DNA from 2 places in the Vibrio glycogenivorans genome. Region 1 is predicted to be linked to the other one. Evidence: predicted binding sites of a transcription regulator. Region 1 holds the regulator's gene; the other holds the start of a gene.
The links. Region 1 encodes PurR, which represses purine synthesis genes. Its sites were predicted from a motif close to TNANGNAAACGTTTNCNTNA; they were not measured.
Positions count from the first base shown of each region.

Region 2: the regulator PurR is predicted to act here: its motif matches at 2,495-2,514, upstream of purT (formate-dependent phosphoribosylglycinamide formyltransferase).

Region 1 covers NZ_JBPVIS010000004.1:177,843-185,146, reverse strand. Annotated here, with positions in the region: gene ACSTTG_RS11560 (glycoside hydrolase family 3 C-terminal domain-containing protein) at 1-1,032, opposite strand, end outside; gene ACSTTG_RS11555 (TfoX/Sxy family DNA transformation protein) at 1,324-1,914, opposite strand; cyclic di-GMP riboswitch class I at 2,026-2,137, opposite strand; gene purR (HTH-type transcriptional repressor PurR) at 2,276-3,289, opposite strand; gene torD (molecular chaperone TorD) at 3,475-4,128, opposite strand; gene ACSTTG_RS11540 (alpha-L-glutamate ligase-like protein) at 4,307-5,272, opposite strand; gene ACSTTG_RS11535 (inactive transglutaminase family protein) at 5,276-6,781, opposite strand; gene ACSTTG_RS11530 (ATP-dependent zinc protease family protein) at 6,793-7,304, opposite strand, start outside.
Region 2 covers NZ_JBPVIS010000002.1:6,541-13,844, forward strand. Annotated here, with positions in the region: gene cdd (cytidine deaminase) at 1-281, shown strand, start outside; gene ACSTTG_RS04675 (response regulator) at 391-870, opposite strand; gene ACSTTG_RS04680 (SLC13 family permease) at 902-2,320, opposite strand; gene purT (formate-dependent phosphoribosylglycinamide formyltransferase) at 2,581-3,756, shown strand; gene ACSTTG_RS04690 (thiopurine S-methyltransferase) at 3,869-4,540, opposite strand; gene ihfA (integration host factor subunit alpha) at 4,665-4,961, opposite strand; gene ACSTTG_RS04700 (TolC family outer membrane protein) at 5,815-7,095, shown strand; gene ACSTTG_RS04705 (OmpA family protein) at 7,097-7,304, shown strand, end outside.

The DNA of each region.
Region 1 (7,304 bases):
GCTTTGGTCTGCGTCAAACATACCGAGCTTAAAGCGTGTTTTGAAAAGTTGCTCAGTACGCAGGGTAATTAGCTCTTCAGATACTAAACCTTGCTCTACCGCTTCGGTTAGGTGGTGGTAGCTGTAGCCACAGTTAAGCTCAACGCCGGCATCCAGAGCAACTGCTGATGCTTCTGCTGCGGTCTCTCGGTATTTAAGCTTTTCAAAGATACCGTGGATCGCGCCACAATCGGATACAACGTGCCCGTCAAAGCCCCATTGATCTCTTAGGATGTCTTGCAGCAAGAAGTGGCTGGCGTTGGCAGGCTTGTCAAACACAGCGTTGTAGGCAGCCATGACCGTTTCGACGTTAGCATCTTTAACCAGTGCCTCAAAAGCAGGCAGGTAGGTTTCATGCAGGTCCTGCTCAGTTGGAATCGCGTTGAAGTGGTGTCTTGACGCCTCTGGGCCTGAGTGTACCGCGTAGTGTTTTGCCGTCGCTGCTGATTTTAGGTAGTTAGGATCATCACCTTGTAAGCCCTGCACAAAGGCGACACCAATTTGCGAGGTCAAGAATGGGTCTTCACCGTAAGTTTCTTGTCCTCGTCCCCAGCGTGGGTCACGGAAGATGTTGACGTTTGGTGTCCAGAAAGTCAGCCCCGCGTACTGGCTGTGGTTACCCATGGATTGAGAGATAGAAAACTTGGCTCTTGCCTCAGTAGAAATAGCGCTGGCAACCTCTTTGGCCAGTTCGGCATCAAAGGTAGCGGCAAGACCAATAGCTTGAGGGAAGATCGTGGCTTTACCATTACGCGCCACGCCATGCAGGGCTTCATTCCACCAGTTGTAAGACGGAACCTCAAGGCGAGGAATGGCCGGTGCGTCATTGAGCAGTTGGCTGACTTTTTCTTCCAATGTCATCTGTGACACAAGGATTTCAGCACGTTTTTCGATTGGCAATGTGTGATCTTGAAACGAGAGGTCAATCTCTTGAGCAGAGACACACGCGGCTCCCATCCCAACAAGGGCAATTGATTTTTGTAACTTCTTCATTAATTGGTTCCTACGACAAGTAAGTAATGGTTAACCTTAGTGATGCTTTGGTTAACAAAATACCATTAATTCATCGAGGTATATTTGTTTTTTTTCACAATTGAATTGCTATAAATAATTATTGTGAGTTCGGTCGCGAAGTGGGAGCTGGTGGGTAAGTAGAAACTGCTCTGTTAGCATTCAAGCTAATGAAAGTTATCCATAATTTGAAGTTAGATATACCCACAGATCAAAAAAGCCAGCGAGTCGCTGGCTTGAATCTAAGTAATGAATAGCTAGTTTTCTAAAGGTTTAGCAAAGCTGGTTAGCTAGGGCATCACGTTGTTGCTGTGGGATCACTGACCAGTGCGTGCCTCTAAGTGCTCCCTCTAGAGAGTAGAGCAGTTCAAGGTTAACTGGTACGGTGTGGGTTTCCTGAATCGCGCGATAAGCGTTAACAGAGCCTGCTTGTTCGAGCTCAGAAACACTGCCGATCCCCGCTTTTTTCAGCATTCTTTCCGTTGCAAGGCGCAGATTAGGTAAATCTTTAAGACGCTGCGGCTTGGCGGTTTCTTGCTTAATTTTGTCCTTTTTCGCGGCATCGAGTGCCACGGTTGCCATCTCAAGTAGACGCTGGGGATTTTCTAGGCAATCTTCGGCGAGTTGAAAATACTTGGTAACAACAGGAAAGCCTTTCTTCTCATAAACATAAGGTTCAAGGCCCTTGGCGGTAATTTCTGCATCAAGTTGACTACATTTGCGAATGTGCAAACGATTGCGCACGATAAGTGCAAACATTGCGTCATCGACAAAAACGCCAAATCCGCCAAACATTGAACGTGACTTTACGCTGCCTAACTGCTCAAACAAGCGCATTGAGTCTTTTAAAATTGGTCTATCCATGGTTTTGTAAATCTCGGTAATGAAACAACAGCCACCTAAATTCAGGCCCGAGAATTTAGCGAAACCGACCCTACACCTACTAATAACAGCTAAATGCAGTGTCCTTTCACCATCGGCAACCCCGCTACCTTTCTTCAACTACGAGAGTTTTCACTCAAGTAATTGAAGGGTAAGGCCGGAGGCTTTGCGTCCCACCCTTTCAGATGGTTTGCCCTGTGCGTGGCATAGACAAAATCATAATAAAAAGCTGGATAGGTATCACATATCCAACAACCATAATGTGACGCCGATTCCAAAAAAGACTAGCCAACTTCTGTCAATTGCACACTAAATGCAGGAATATCTAACTTTGGTACACAAATTAACCTAAATGACTGATATCTTTAACAGTTAGACGTTCCACGATTTCAGGGTGCATCTCAAAAACTCGCTTATCATGTTCCTTGTTTTTGATTCGCTCGAGGAGGATCTCGAAGGCATTCTTACCCACGCGTCGTTTTGGTTGGTGTACGGTGGTCAGTGGCGGAGAGAAGTACTCGGCCAGCTCGATATTGTCATAACCGATCACCGACATATCTTCGGGAATACGAATACCGTTTTCTTGCAAGCGACTCATAAGGCCGAGTGCCATGGTGTCATTAAAACAGAATACCGCGGTCGGCTTTTCATCCATTGCAGCGATCTTGTCCGCAGCAAGGACGGCAGTATCACACTCAAAATTGCCCTCAAGGATCCAATCCTCAACCACATTGAGGTTCGCCTCATCCATCGCGCGACGGAAGCCGCTAATACGCTCCATACACGCCGCCTTTTCAAAGTGGCCGCTAAGGCAAGCAATCTTTTGATGGCCCTTGTCGATAAGGAATTTGGTTGCGAGGTAACCGCCTTCTTCTGAGTTATCGATGATTTTGTCAGCTTGTGAGGTCTCAGGGCCCCAGTCCATGATCACTTTTGGAATGTTAGGGTGGCTGTCGAGCATCTCGTTGAGCTCTTCAGTCAGATCAGAGCACATCACCAGGATACCATCGACACGTTTCTCAGCCAGCATGCGAATATAGTCGCGCTGTTTCTCGTAGATGCCACCCGTGTTGCACAAAATTAGCGTGTAGCCCTGACGGTAACAATAGCTCTCAACACCATCGATGACCTCAGAGAAAAATAGGTTAGTGGACTGAGTGACGAGCATGCCGATGGTGCGGGTTGAGTTACACTTCAAACTACGCGCTACCGCACTAGGAGCATAGTTAAGCTCCTTAACTGCTTGGTTTACTTTTTCTTGGGTAGCTTCAGCAACGAATCGAGTCTTATTGATAACGTGCGATACCGTTGTGGTAGAGACACCTGCAAGACGTGCGACATCTTTAATAGTGGCCATTGGTGTGTTCCTTAATTGTACTTATGGTTACCGCACAGATCTCAAGCGTTCGAACGTATCATGGTGAGGGAAATGCGGTATTCGCTAAGGGGTAAATAAAAAAACCGCTTTCACGAAAGCGGCTAAAAATATCCGAACATTTTAGACTGCTATCGTTTACGGTGCAAACTTAATCGCCAGCTGGACTAACTTTCCTCACCCAATAAATATAGGCAGTCCAGCTCGAGAAAGGCGACCAGTAACTCACTCACTGCGGCATAGAACCCAAACTCGTCACGTTTTTTGCATAAAGTACGAAATTGGGGTACCCAAGTGAGCAGATGCTGGCGGATAAACTGCTCCTGCTCGGCAAAAGCCTGCTCGAGGTGGCGCTCTTGCTCAAGTTCGTTCGAGCGAATGATAAGATTGCCAAGAAAATCGAGCTCAACACCGAGATGATCTGGGGGCTCGTTTAGGCCGTGGGAAACTTGGATGTTGTGCTCAGCGAGGATTTGCTTCATCTCAAGAGCGGGCTGACCATTGAGCATATGTTCAGGATCTAGATATACCGAGGCATAAGGTAGCGCCCCTTCTTTATCAGATTTAAGGAACAAGTCACAAAAATCTGCAGCGAGTTCCAATTTAGCGTCTTCTCGGTCTTGTAGGCGATTGAGTGTATCAATAAAGTTCGCCACGGGTTGCTTTAACTGTAGGTTCTCTCCCAAGCCACTTAGAAATGCGCGAATTTCTGGGCTTTGATACTGGGCAAGATCTTTGTCGTCCAACTCTCGACTGAACAGGCTTGAGAGCCACCAGTAGATCTCCGCTCGCTTATCATTAAACGCTTTCACTTCTTCAATCACGATCAACCCCACATCTCGTTCACTATGTTGATAAGTATAACTAATTTCTAAATAGTGGCATGGAGCAATAATGAGAGTAATAGACCAGCATTTCTAAGAGGCCTGACGTAATCGATTGTTAGTATAAATAAAAATGCCGCCCGATGAGAGGGCGGCATTTTTGCTGTTTACTGACTTACTTGTTGAAGACACCAAACTGCTTAGCAGCGTAGGCGACCCGCTCTTTGGGTTTCGGGTATTCCGCGGGGAGCTCAAGATTCTCAATATGCTGCAATCGCGGCAACAATCCACTGCCGTTGGCAATCTGTATTGCTAATCCCGGGCGAGCATTGAGCTCCAGTACCATTGGTCCTTCTTCTTTATCCAGAACCATATCAGTGCCCATATAACCAAGCCCAGTCATCTCCCAGGCACTCGCAGCAAGTTCAAGCAGACGCTCCCAGTGTGGGACTTGCAGTTGACTGAGCTCTTGACCAGTGTCTGGGTGGTGCTCAACCGGTTGGTCAAACTGTACTGCGCGGACAGCGCGCCCTGTGGCGATATCAATGCCTATCCCGACGGCGCCTTGGTGCAAGTTTGCTTTGCCATCTGAAGCGGTGGTTGAACAGCGCATCATGGCCATGACAGGGTAACCTTTGAACACGATGATCCGTACATCAGGCACACCCTCAACGCTGTAGCCATCAAAGCAGTCATCGAACTTAATCAAGTTCTCCACCACGGCCACGTCGTTTTTACCACCGAGCGAGAACAGGCCAGCAAGCGTGTTACTGATATGGCGCTCAACATCCTCTTCATTGATGGTAGAGCCAGAGGGCTTGGTGTAGACGCCATCCTGGTGAGAAATAACCACTAGGATGCCCTTACCACCACTACCTTGAGCAGGTTTGATCACAAAGCCCGGCCACTCCTTGACCATGTTGTGGATTCGCTTTACATCCGCCTGGGTAGAGATGGTGCCAATCAGTTTTGGCACGGTACACCCAGCAGCTTCAGCAATGATCTTGGTCTTAAGCTTATCATCCACCAAAGGGTATTTAGAGCGATCGTTATAGCGGCCAATGTAACTGTGGTTACGTTGGTTCATGCCCATGATCCCTTTGGCGCGCAGTTTACCGGGTGAGGTTAAACGTGAAAACATCGTTTAGTCCTCCGTTAGCGGTTTGAAGCGACGCAGCTCAGTTAGACGATAGCCAGTGTAAGTACCAAGGAGCAAGATTCCGCCAAGTACAACAAACTGCAGACCGATAAAGTTAAACGTTAGGTGCTGGACATAGCTGTTGGTCATCGCCAAGTACACAAGCACAGCGGTCAATAGTGAGCCACCACCTTGGAGCATAACCTCTTTAGCGCCTTCCTCTTCCCACAGGATTGACATACGCTCAATCGTCCATGACAGGATGATCATTGGGAAGAAGGTGATTGATAAGCCCTCAGTTAGGCCGATACGGAAGGCGACAACGGTAAACACTGAGATAATCATGATTACCGTGATGATCACTGCCGAGATCCGAGCAACCAGCAGCAAGTTAAGCCGTGAAAGGTAACTACGGATTACAAGGCCAGTACCGACAATTAGTAGGAAGCCGACAATACCCGTCACAAGCTGGGTTTGAACAAACGCTACCGCAATCAGAACGGGCATAAAGGTACCCGAGGTCTTTAGACCGATGATCACGCGCAAGAACACGACAATAAGGGCGCCAATCGGGATCAGCATGATGGTCTTGAACATTGCCTGCTCTTCCAGCGGAAGGCTGTGAATCGAGAGGTTTAGCAGGCCATCGGCGTCGACTTTATTGTTGGTTGCCGTCTGAGCTGAGACCTCTTGGGCAATCATAGAGAACAGGACTTGGCTGTTACTGCCACCAATCAGATCCAGAAGCGAGACATTCGATTCGTCCCAAATCAGAATATTTGGCGCCATTCCTTGAACGCCAGACTGTGGGTTAAACAGCTGCCACTGCTTGCCATCCCAAACCTGGTTCATTGGCTGAATACTTTGACGGCGGCGGCCGTCTTCAAGCTCAATCACACCGGCAATTTTGCTCGGCACACCGGCATAAGCGAGGATCTTATCAACCGCTTCGACTTTAGGCATGTCGTTGAGGATCAGTGCGGCGTTTTGACTGTCACTGTCGTTAAGCGACTTAATCAATTCACGAGTAAAGGTAATGTCGTCTGCAGAGCGCTGTTTGGAACGGTCGATCAAAGCTAGTGCAGCGGCTTCAACAGGACCGCTGAAGGTTGGTTTGCCACGCTCACCTTGCGGTGGAATAGGCTCGACATCGGCATTCGGGTCAACTAAGAACTGAGTTTTGTAGTAGATGGTCTGCGGGCCAGTGGCTTCACGAATTGACCACTCCGCACGGCGACCTGCATCGGTCTGCAGATAAGAAACACCGTAGCCCTGAGACGATGCTGATTCACTGATCAACGTATAGCCAGGCTGAGTATGTGGTGCGGCGAGTGAGGCTTTAATTGGCTCACCTTTACCAGAAAACTCGATACGTGCTTCGATATCCCATACTTGACGTGTCTCCCCGGGCGTCCAGGGCACACCGTAGGTTTGGTGTCTAAGCACACTAAGTACAATCCCAGCCGTAACCAACAGGACGACAGAGATATAGAATGGAATTTTAGACGTCATAAGTTACCTTGTTATTGTTGTTTACGTTCCGTATGAATGTAATCTTTGCTCACATCAACAAGTGCGATGTCACGAATAAAATCACGACCAAGCAGCACTGGATGAGTCATATGAGAGCGATTGGCGAGCGTAAATTGTGTTTTCTCGTGGATGTCACCTAGACGCACCCACAGGTCAATCACATAACGACGCTCACTGTCTGCATTGCTCGATTGACGGATCTTTGCCATTCGAGCCACCGGTGCTTCTACTTTTACTGGCTCAGATGACGCGTCCTCAATCTTCTGGCCTTTTGAGTCCGCAATGTGGAAACGAACCCAGCGCTTACCGTTACGCTCAAACTGCTCAATATCGGCAGCATTAAGGGAGGAGATTGAAGCGCCAGTGTCAACGCGCGCGTTTAACTCTGTTTCGAGGTTATCAAAAGTCACGCGTTCAACCCCACCAAGTACTACCTCGTAGGGTTCTCTCGGTGTCAGGTCGATAGTTTCTGCCACTTCGACTTCTTGCTCTTCCGTCTCAA
Region 2 (7,304 bases), on a different contig from region 1:
GCCATTCCCCTTACACCAACAACTTAAGTGGCGTTGCCCTGCAAACCAAAGACGGCGCTATCTTTAAAGGTGCATACGCCGAGAATGCCGCCTTCAACCCAAGCCTACCACCCCTTCAGGTTGCAATGACACAATTGCTACTCAGCGGCTACCAGCTAGACGATATCCAACACGCCGCACTGGTGGAACTGTCCAGTGGCAAAATCAGCCACCTACCAGAAACCCAATCCACCCTAGAAACCATCAACCCAGAAATCACGGTTGAATACGCAGCCCTGTAGATTTAGCACAGTGGTTTACGCGCGCAATAAAACCCTCGCTCCTCGGAACGAAGTGAAACCCGAACCCCGCACCTAAAAAAAGAGAGCCAACCGGCTCTCTTTTTTGCGTTTACTGTATTTTAAGTCGCTCAAATACCGTCTGCGGATCGAGATAATCGACATAGGCAAGGTGATCAAGCTTATTATCAAACACAAAGCGGGTGACCAAGACACGAACGGTCTCAATCAGCTCCTTAGCCTGCCAAGGCTTCTCGAAATAGTGCTGAACACCGGCTTGGTTGATTGCCTCAATCGTATCACCATGCGTTGCTTGACCAGTCAAGAGGACTTTCTTGGTGTTCGGATAACGACCATCTTCATGGATATCTTTGAGCAGCTCAACCCCGGTTTTATCCGGCATCATATGGTCTGAGATCACCAAAGCAATATGCTGACCCTCAGCGTCCAGTTCCTCAATAAGGTCGAGGGCTTCGTCCGCAGACTCACAGCCTTCGATTTGTAACCAAGAAGAGAGTGGCTCGAGATCAGAAACCACGGCGGTCAATACTTCTCGTTGATCATCAACACAAATTACATATAGAGATTCCATCCTACCTCCCTGATAGAACGATTGAGCGGAACTACTGAATAAAGCCGACAATATTCAGGATCCAAACCATCACGAAACTAAGCGCGACACCAATCAAACCCAAGATCACACCCACGCGTGCCATCTGCTTGGTATTGACAAAACCCGTGGCGTGAGCCAGTGCATTCGGTGGCGTACTGATCGGCAGTGACATACCCAGCGATGCGGCAAAAGTCACCACAAGGATAAGAGTCATAATACCGCCAAGCGGCAGTAGCCCTTCCATCGACATACCGAGCGCCGCCATAATTGGCATCAGCAAGTTTGCCGTTGCGGTGTGCGACATAAAGTTCGCCATCAGCAAACACAGCGCCGCGGCACCCAGCAAGACCGCATAAGGCGACAAGCTGCCAAATGGAATGGTGTTTACCACCAGTTCCGCCAAGCCAGTGCGATCAAGCGCTAGACCAAGCGCGATGCCACCTGATACCAACCACAACACATCCCAAGAAATGCCCTTAAGGTCTTCTTTATTGATAATGCCGGTCATTGAGAACACCGCTACTGGAATTAACGCGACGGTGTACGAGTTCATCCCGTGAGCAGAGCCCATCAGCCACAACAAGATAGTCAGACCAAAAGTGAAATACACGATCATCGCTTTTGGCGTCTTAAGAAACTTACCTTTAATATCCAGTTTGACCGTCTCTTGATCTGATGGGTACAACTTACACATCACCACCCAAGCGATTGCCATCATCACGATAACAAATGGAATGCCGAATGCCATCCACTCACCGAAGGTAATTGTGTACTCATCGACTAAATATTTGAGCGCTATCGCATTTGGCGGGGTGCCGATAGGTGTACCGATACCACCAATGTTGGCAGCAACAGGAATACACAGCGCAAGCGCAATACGACCTCGGTCTTCGGCCTTAAACACCGCAATCACTGGTGCAAGGATCGAAAGCATCATCGCCGTGGTCGCCGTGTTGGACATAAACATCGAGAACACGCCGGTGATCAGCATAAGACCGAGCATTACGTACTTAGGTTGATTGCCAAATGGCTTGAGCATGACCCTGGCCAAGTTGACATCAAGTCGGTACTTGGTGGCCGCCATCGCAAGGAAAAAACCACCCAAAAACAGCATGATAATCGGACTAGCAAAGGTCGCCATCAAGTCTTGATGGGCAATTAGCTCACCAAAACCTGGCTCGCCTAAGCCACTGCGTGCCCAGAGTATCCCTTTGTCAGAAAGGAGCAGTAGCTCAAGCACAATGATCACCACCGAGGTGGCGTAAATCGGGATAGGCTCAAATACCCAACACAGGGCAGCAAGTAAAAAGATAGCAATCACGCGCTGTTGAATAATCGTCATGCCTTCAAATGGAAACGCACTGGTTGGCAACAACAAAATAACAAGAGGGATCACGAGAGGAATAATAAATTTTGGTGACAGTTTCATAACGACTGTAATTCCATTTAAAGGTTCCTTAACAAAAGTGGTCTACCCATTTGGGGGTAAACGGCGGTAATTGGTATTTTGTCCTAAATAGCACATCAATTACTAGTGGTTAGATCAATGAATCTTCAGTGTTTCTTTCTCATCGGTGGATTAACCGCCATTTAGAACAGCACTGAACGCAAACGATTGCTTTTGCGCGTGGATACAGTATGATCCGCTGCGAAATTTCCAACTTCGCCCAAGCACTAAGAGGATTGTCTATGTTTGGTACTGCTACTGCGAAAAATGCAACAAAAGTGTTACTACTCGGCTCAGGTGAGCTAGGTAAAGAGGTCGCAATCGAATGTCAGCGACTTGGCTTTGAGGTGATCGCCTGCGATCGCTATGAAGACGCGCCGGCAATGCAAGTTGCCCATCGAAGCTATGCAATTGATATGCTCGATGGTGATGCGTTGGAGGCATTAATCAATCAAGAGCAACCGGATTACGTAGTACCAGAAATTGAAGCGATCGCGACCGACAAACTGGTAGAGCTTGAGCAAAAGGGCCTCAACGTTGTCCCAAGTGCCAAGGCGACCCAGCTGACTATGAACCGCGAGGGCATTCGTCGCCTAGCAGCGGAAGAGCTTGAGCTAGTCACCTCTCCGTATCAGTTTGCTGACGATTACGACAGTTTCGTTGCTGCTGTCGAAGCGGTTGGCGTACCTTGTGTGTGTAAGCCAGTCATGAGCTCATCGGGCAAAGGCCAAAGCGTTATCAAGACTCAGGCAGATATTGAATCGGCATGGGAATACGCCCAAGAGGGCGGTCGTACTGGCGCTGGTCGCGTTATCGTTGAGGGCTTTATCGACTTTGACTACGAGATCACGCTCCTGACCGTGCGCGCCGTTGATGGTGTGCATTTCTGCGCACCTATCGGCCACCGTCAAGAAGATGGCGACTACCGCGAGTCATGGCAGCCTCAAGCGATGTCAGAGACCGCGCGCAAAGCGGCCGAATACACTGCAGAGCAGATCGTCAATGCACTTGGTGGCTATGGCATCTTTGGTGTTGAGCTGTTCGTTAAAGGTGACAAGGTTATCTTCAACGAGGTTTCCCCTCGCCCACACGATACCGGCCTAGTGACGCTGATCTCACAAGACCTGTCTGAGTTTGCACTGCACGTGCGCGCCTTTACTGAGCAGCCAATTGCCGCGATCACCCAGTACGGCCCTGCGGCATCTGCGGTCATCCTTGGTCAAGGTCAATCAGAAAATATTCAGTTTGACGGCCTAGCTGACGCTGTGCGCGAGCCACAAACTCAAGTGCGCCTATTCGGCAAGCCAGACATCAACGGCCGCCGCCGCCTAGGTGTCGTCGTCGCCAGACGCGACAACGTACAAACCGCCATCGACGACGCGGTAGCCGCAACCAAGCGCATCAAGATCGTATACTAATTAGTATCTTGTCCTAGCACTAAAAAAAGGAGCCCTCAAACCTGAGGGCTCCTTTTTATATAAATAATAGATTCAATTACAGCGCACTCAGCAATCCTCGAACCCCGCAGGGCTACGCCCGTCCCCGCACCTCGCCCCCTTTCTGTAAGGCGAATACACTCTCAGCAAAATAGCTCAAACCACGCTCAGCACGCTTTGGATGAGACTCATCAGCCACATCTGTCGCCAATCGAGTGACGTTGTAACCAGTAAACAGCTGGGTAATCTCCTGCTCAAGGACGCTAAACGGTGGGCCTTGCATTTCATCTTGCTGGTACTCTAACGTGACCAGCAAAATCTGACCGCCCGGCTCAAGCAGTGAGTCTAGCCTTTGCGCGTAGTCGGCTCTCATCTCGTGAGGCAGTGCAATCAAAGCGGCGCGATCATAAATCAGCGAGACCTTTTCCAGCGGCGCGGTAAACACATCGCCTGTATAAATTGAGAGTTCGTCGAACTGATACAGCTCATGTTGACCCGATACCTTGGTGACCAATGGCGTATAAAAGTGCTCCGAGAAAAACGCTCTAACCGCAATTTGGCTTAATTCCACCCCTTGAACGTCATCATGACGCTCGGCAAGCCAAACCAAATCTTCGCTTTTACCACATAAGGGAACCAACACCTTTTGTGAGCGTAAAGGCTTGAGAGCGTCCCAGTGTTTGATCAGAAGTGGATTGACATCAGCCAGGTGGAATCCAACGGAATTTGAGGCCCATTTATTGTGCCAAAACTCGGCATCTTTCATTATATTTCCCTGTAGGTGACTTTGTGTCGCCATCATACGAGGGAACGCTTGGGATGGGAATAGAAGGGTGCACAGACAGAAAACAAAAAAGCGACCTTACGATCGCTTTTTTGTTCAAGAGGGTTTATCCATCAACCTTTAAACTCTCTACTCGAGACTTGAGCTTCTGTCCCGGACGGAACGTCACCACACGTCGAGCTGAGATTGGGATGTCTTCGCCGGTTTTTGGATTGCGACCCGGGCGTTCATTCTTATCCCTGAGATCAAAGTTACCAAACCCCGACAGTTTCACTTGCTCGCCATTCTCTAGAGCTTTACGAATTTCTTCAAAAAAAACTTCAACCGTTTCCTTGGCGTCCCGTTTACTGTAATCCAGTTTTTCGAACAAATTCTCTGCCAAATCGGCTTTAGTGAGCGCCATAAAACTTCCCTCAAAGCTAATTTCATCTTCGCTGCGCTTGCAGCACCAAACTTTTGTTTAGTCTTTCAAAGACCTACAGACCAAACTTACGAAAGTGTAAGCCAACCTTATGATTTTCGCCAACTTTTTACTGCGCTACAGGCAATTAACATCAAAACATGACAGCAGATAATGCTGCTGAATTAAATTTTAATGACATCATTAGTAGCCAAAAGACATAAAATCAGCACAAAGACTTAACTATATTATTCATGGCAGAATTTATGGCTTTTATTGGCAAAAGTGTCATTTGATGAAAATCATCGCTTACGCCGTAAACAATACACTATTTTTCAACAACTTGTATTTGACTGGGTTCATAATTTACAACAGCTTGACTTAGGAGACAGTGATAAAGCTTCACTTTTATACCCAAGTAACCTCAAGATGCAGATTCAGCGAGATTTGCTTGGTTTGCAGCCAAGGCGGTCATTCGAAGATTTAGTGGTTCTAAATCAAGGATGACCAACGCCGGCTGCGAGCCAAGCAAACTCGCCCGAAGGGACTCAATATACAGGCTCATCTCCGCGTCAAATGACTTTAAAAGGGAGCGCCATTTCTGCAGTCATTTTCCTTGATATGAGCCTGTATATTGAGTCTGAAGTCTGCATCTTGAGGTCACTTGGGTATACCCTAATCGATTAATTCCATTAAAAAACTTTAAAACAGGCGTGGGTTTACTATCTTGTGTTAGTGAGTAATAAATTAAGCAAAATTTTATGAATTTCTGACACTTAGCTCAGCGTATTCATCACCTGGTGAGGCTGTCGAGAGACCAAGGAGAGATCTTGTGAAGTTGAACGTTGCAATTGCCATGGGCATCGCCCTATCCTCCGCTCAGCTCGGTTATGCTCAAACGCTTGAGCAGGCGGTGGCGCACACGCTAAAAACCAACCCCAGTATTAAAGCCCAATACAATGAATACGTCAGCAAGCGCTATCTGCGCCGAGCATCTGGAGGGCAATACCTGCCGAGTATAGACTTGGACGCCGGTATTGGCTTTCAGGATACAGAGCGTCCTGAGTCCGATTTTGGCGACCTGACTGGGCGTGAGGTGACGCTTTCTCTAACTCAACTGCTCTGGGATGGTAATGCCACTCTCAATGATATGGATCGTACCGCGGCTGATGCCGAGTCGGTACGCTTACAACTGGTAGCTGATGCACAAGATATCGCCTTAGAGGTGACCAAGATTTACCTCGATGCGCGCCAAGCGTTCGACCTGTTAGAGCTCTCAGAAGGAAATCTACGCACCCACAAAAAAATCTACACAGACATTAAAAAACGGGTCGATTCTGGGATTGGCTCAACCGCAGATCTCTCCCAAGTTGAAGCACGCATCGCCAAAGCACACGGTAATCTTCTTGCCGCACAAAACAATATGTACGACGTCCACACCCAATTTACCCGAATCGTGGGTATGGCACCTCAGGGGCTGATTTATCCACGCGCGGACGAGAACTTTATCCCGCCATCGCTGCAAGATGCGATTGATATGGCCTTTGAAGATCACCCAGTGATCAAGGTCAGTCAAGCCGACGTCGACTCCGCTAAATTTCAGTACAAACAGTCTAAGGGTGTTAACCTGCCCACCTTTACCATCGAGGCGTCACAGACATGGCGCGAAGACATGGATGGTCTACGGGGCAGTGATGACGAAACCTCTCTGATGCTGCGTATGCGCTATAACCTATACAACGGTGGGAGCGACAGCGCCAGACAAGACAACTTTGCCTATCAACTTAATCGTTCAAAAGATCTGCGTGACAGCGCCTATCGCCAAGTCGAAGAGGGATTACGCCTGGCTTGGAGTGGTTTAGACCTGACTCGCCAGCAAAAACTGTTCTTAGCCGACCACGTTGATTCGGCATCCAACACTGTGGTGGCGTATGAAAAGCAATACAAGATTGGTAAACGCACCCTACTCGACGTACTCAACACCGAAAATGAGTTGTTCGAAGCTCGCAAGTCGTTCTTAGATGCCAAATATGGTGAGCAGTACGCCAAGTACCGGATTCTCAACGCCACTGGCGTGTTACTCCAGTCTTTAAGAGTGGAATCACCACAAGAATGGTCACAGCAAGTGGAGTATTAGTATGAAAATCTGTTCTTTGATATCGCTTGGCCTGATGGCAAGCCTTTCTGCCCCGTTACTCGCCGATGCTGTCTATGTTGAGAAAGACGCCAACGACGAGTATGACTATCGCCCCACTCCCGTTGCGACGCAAATTCATGACTTGATGGATGATGACCGTGACGGCGTCATTAATGCACGCGATATGTGCCCCGGTACACCGCTTGGGG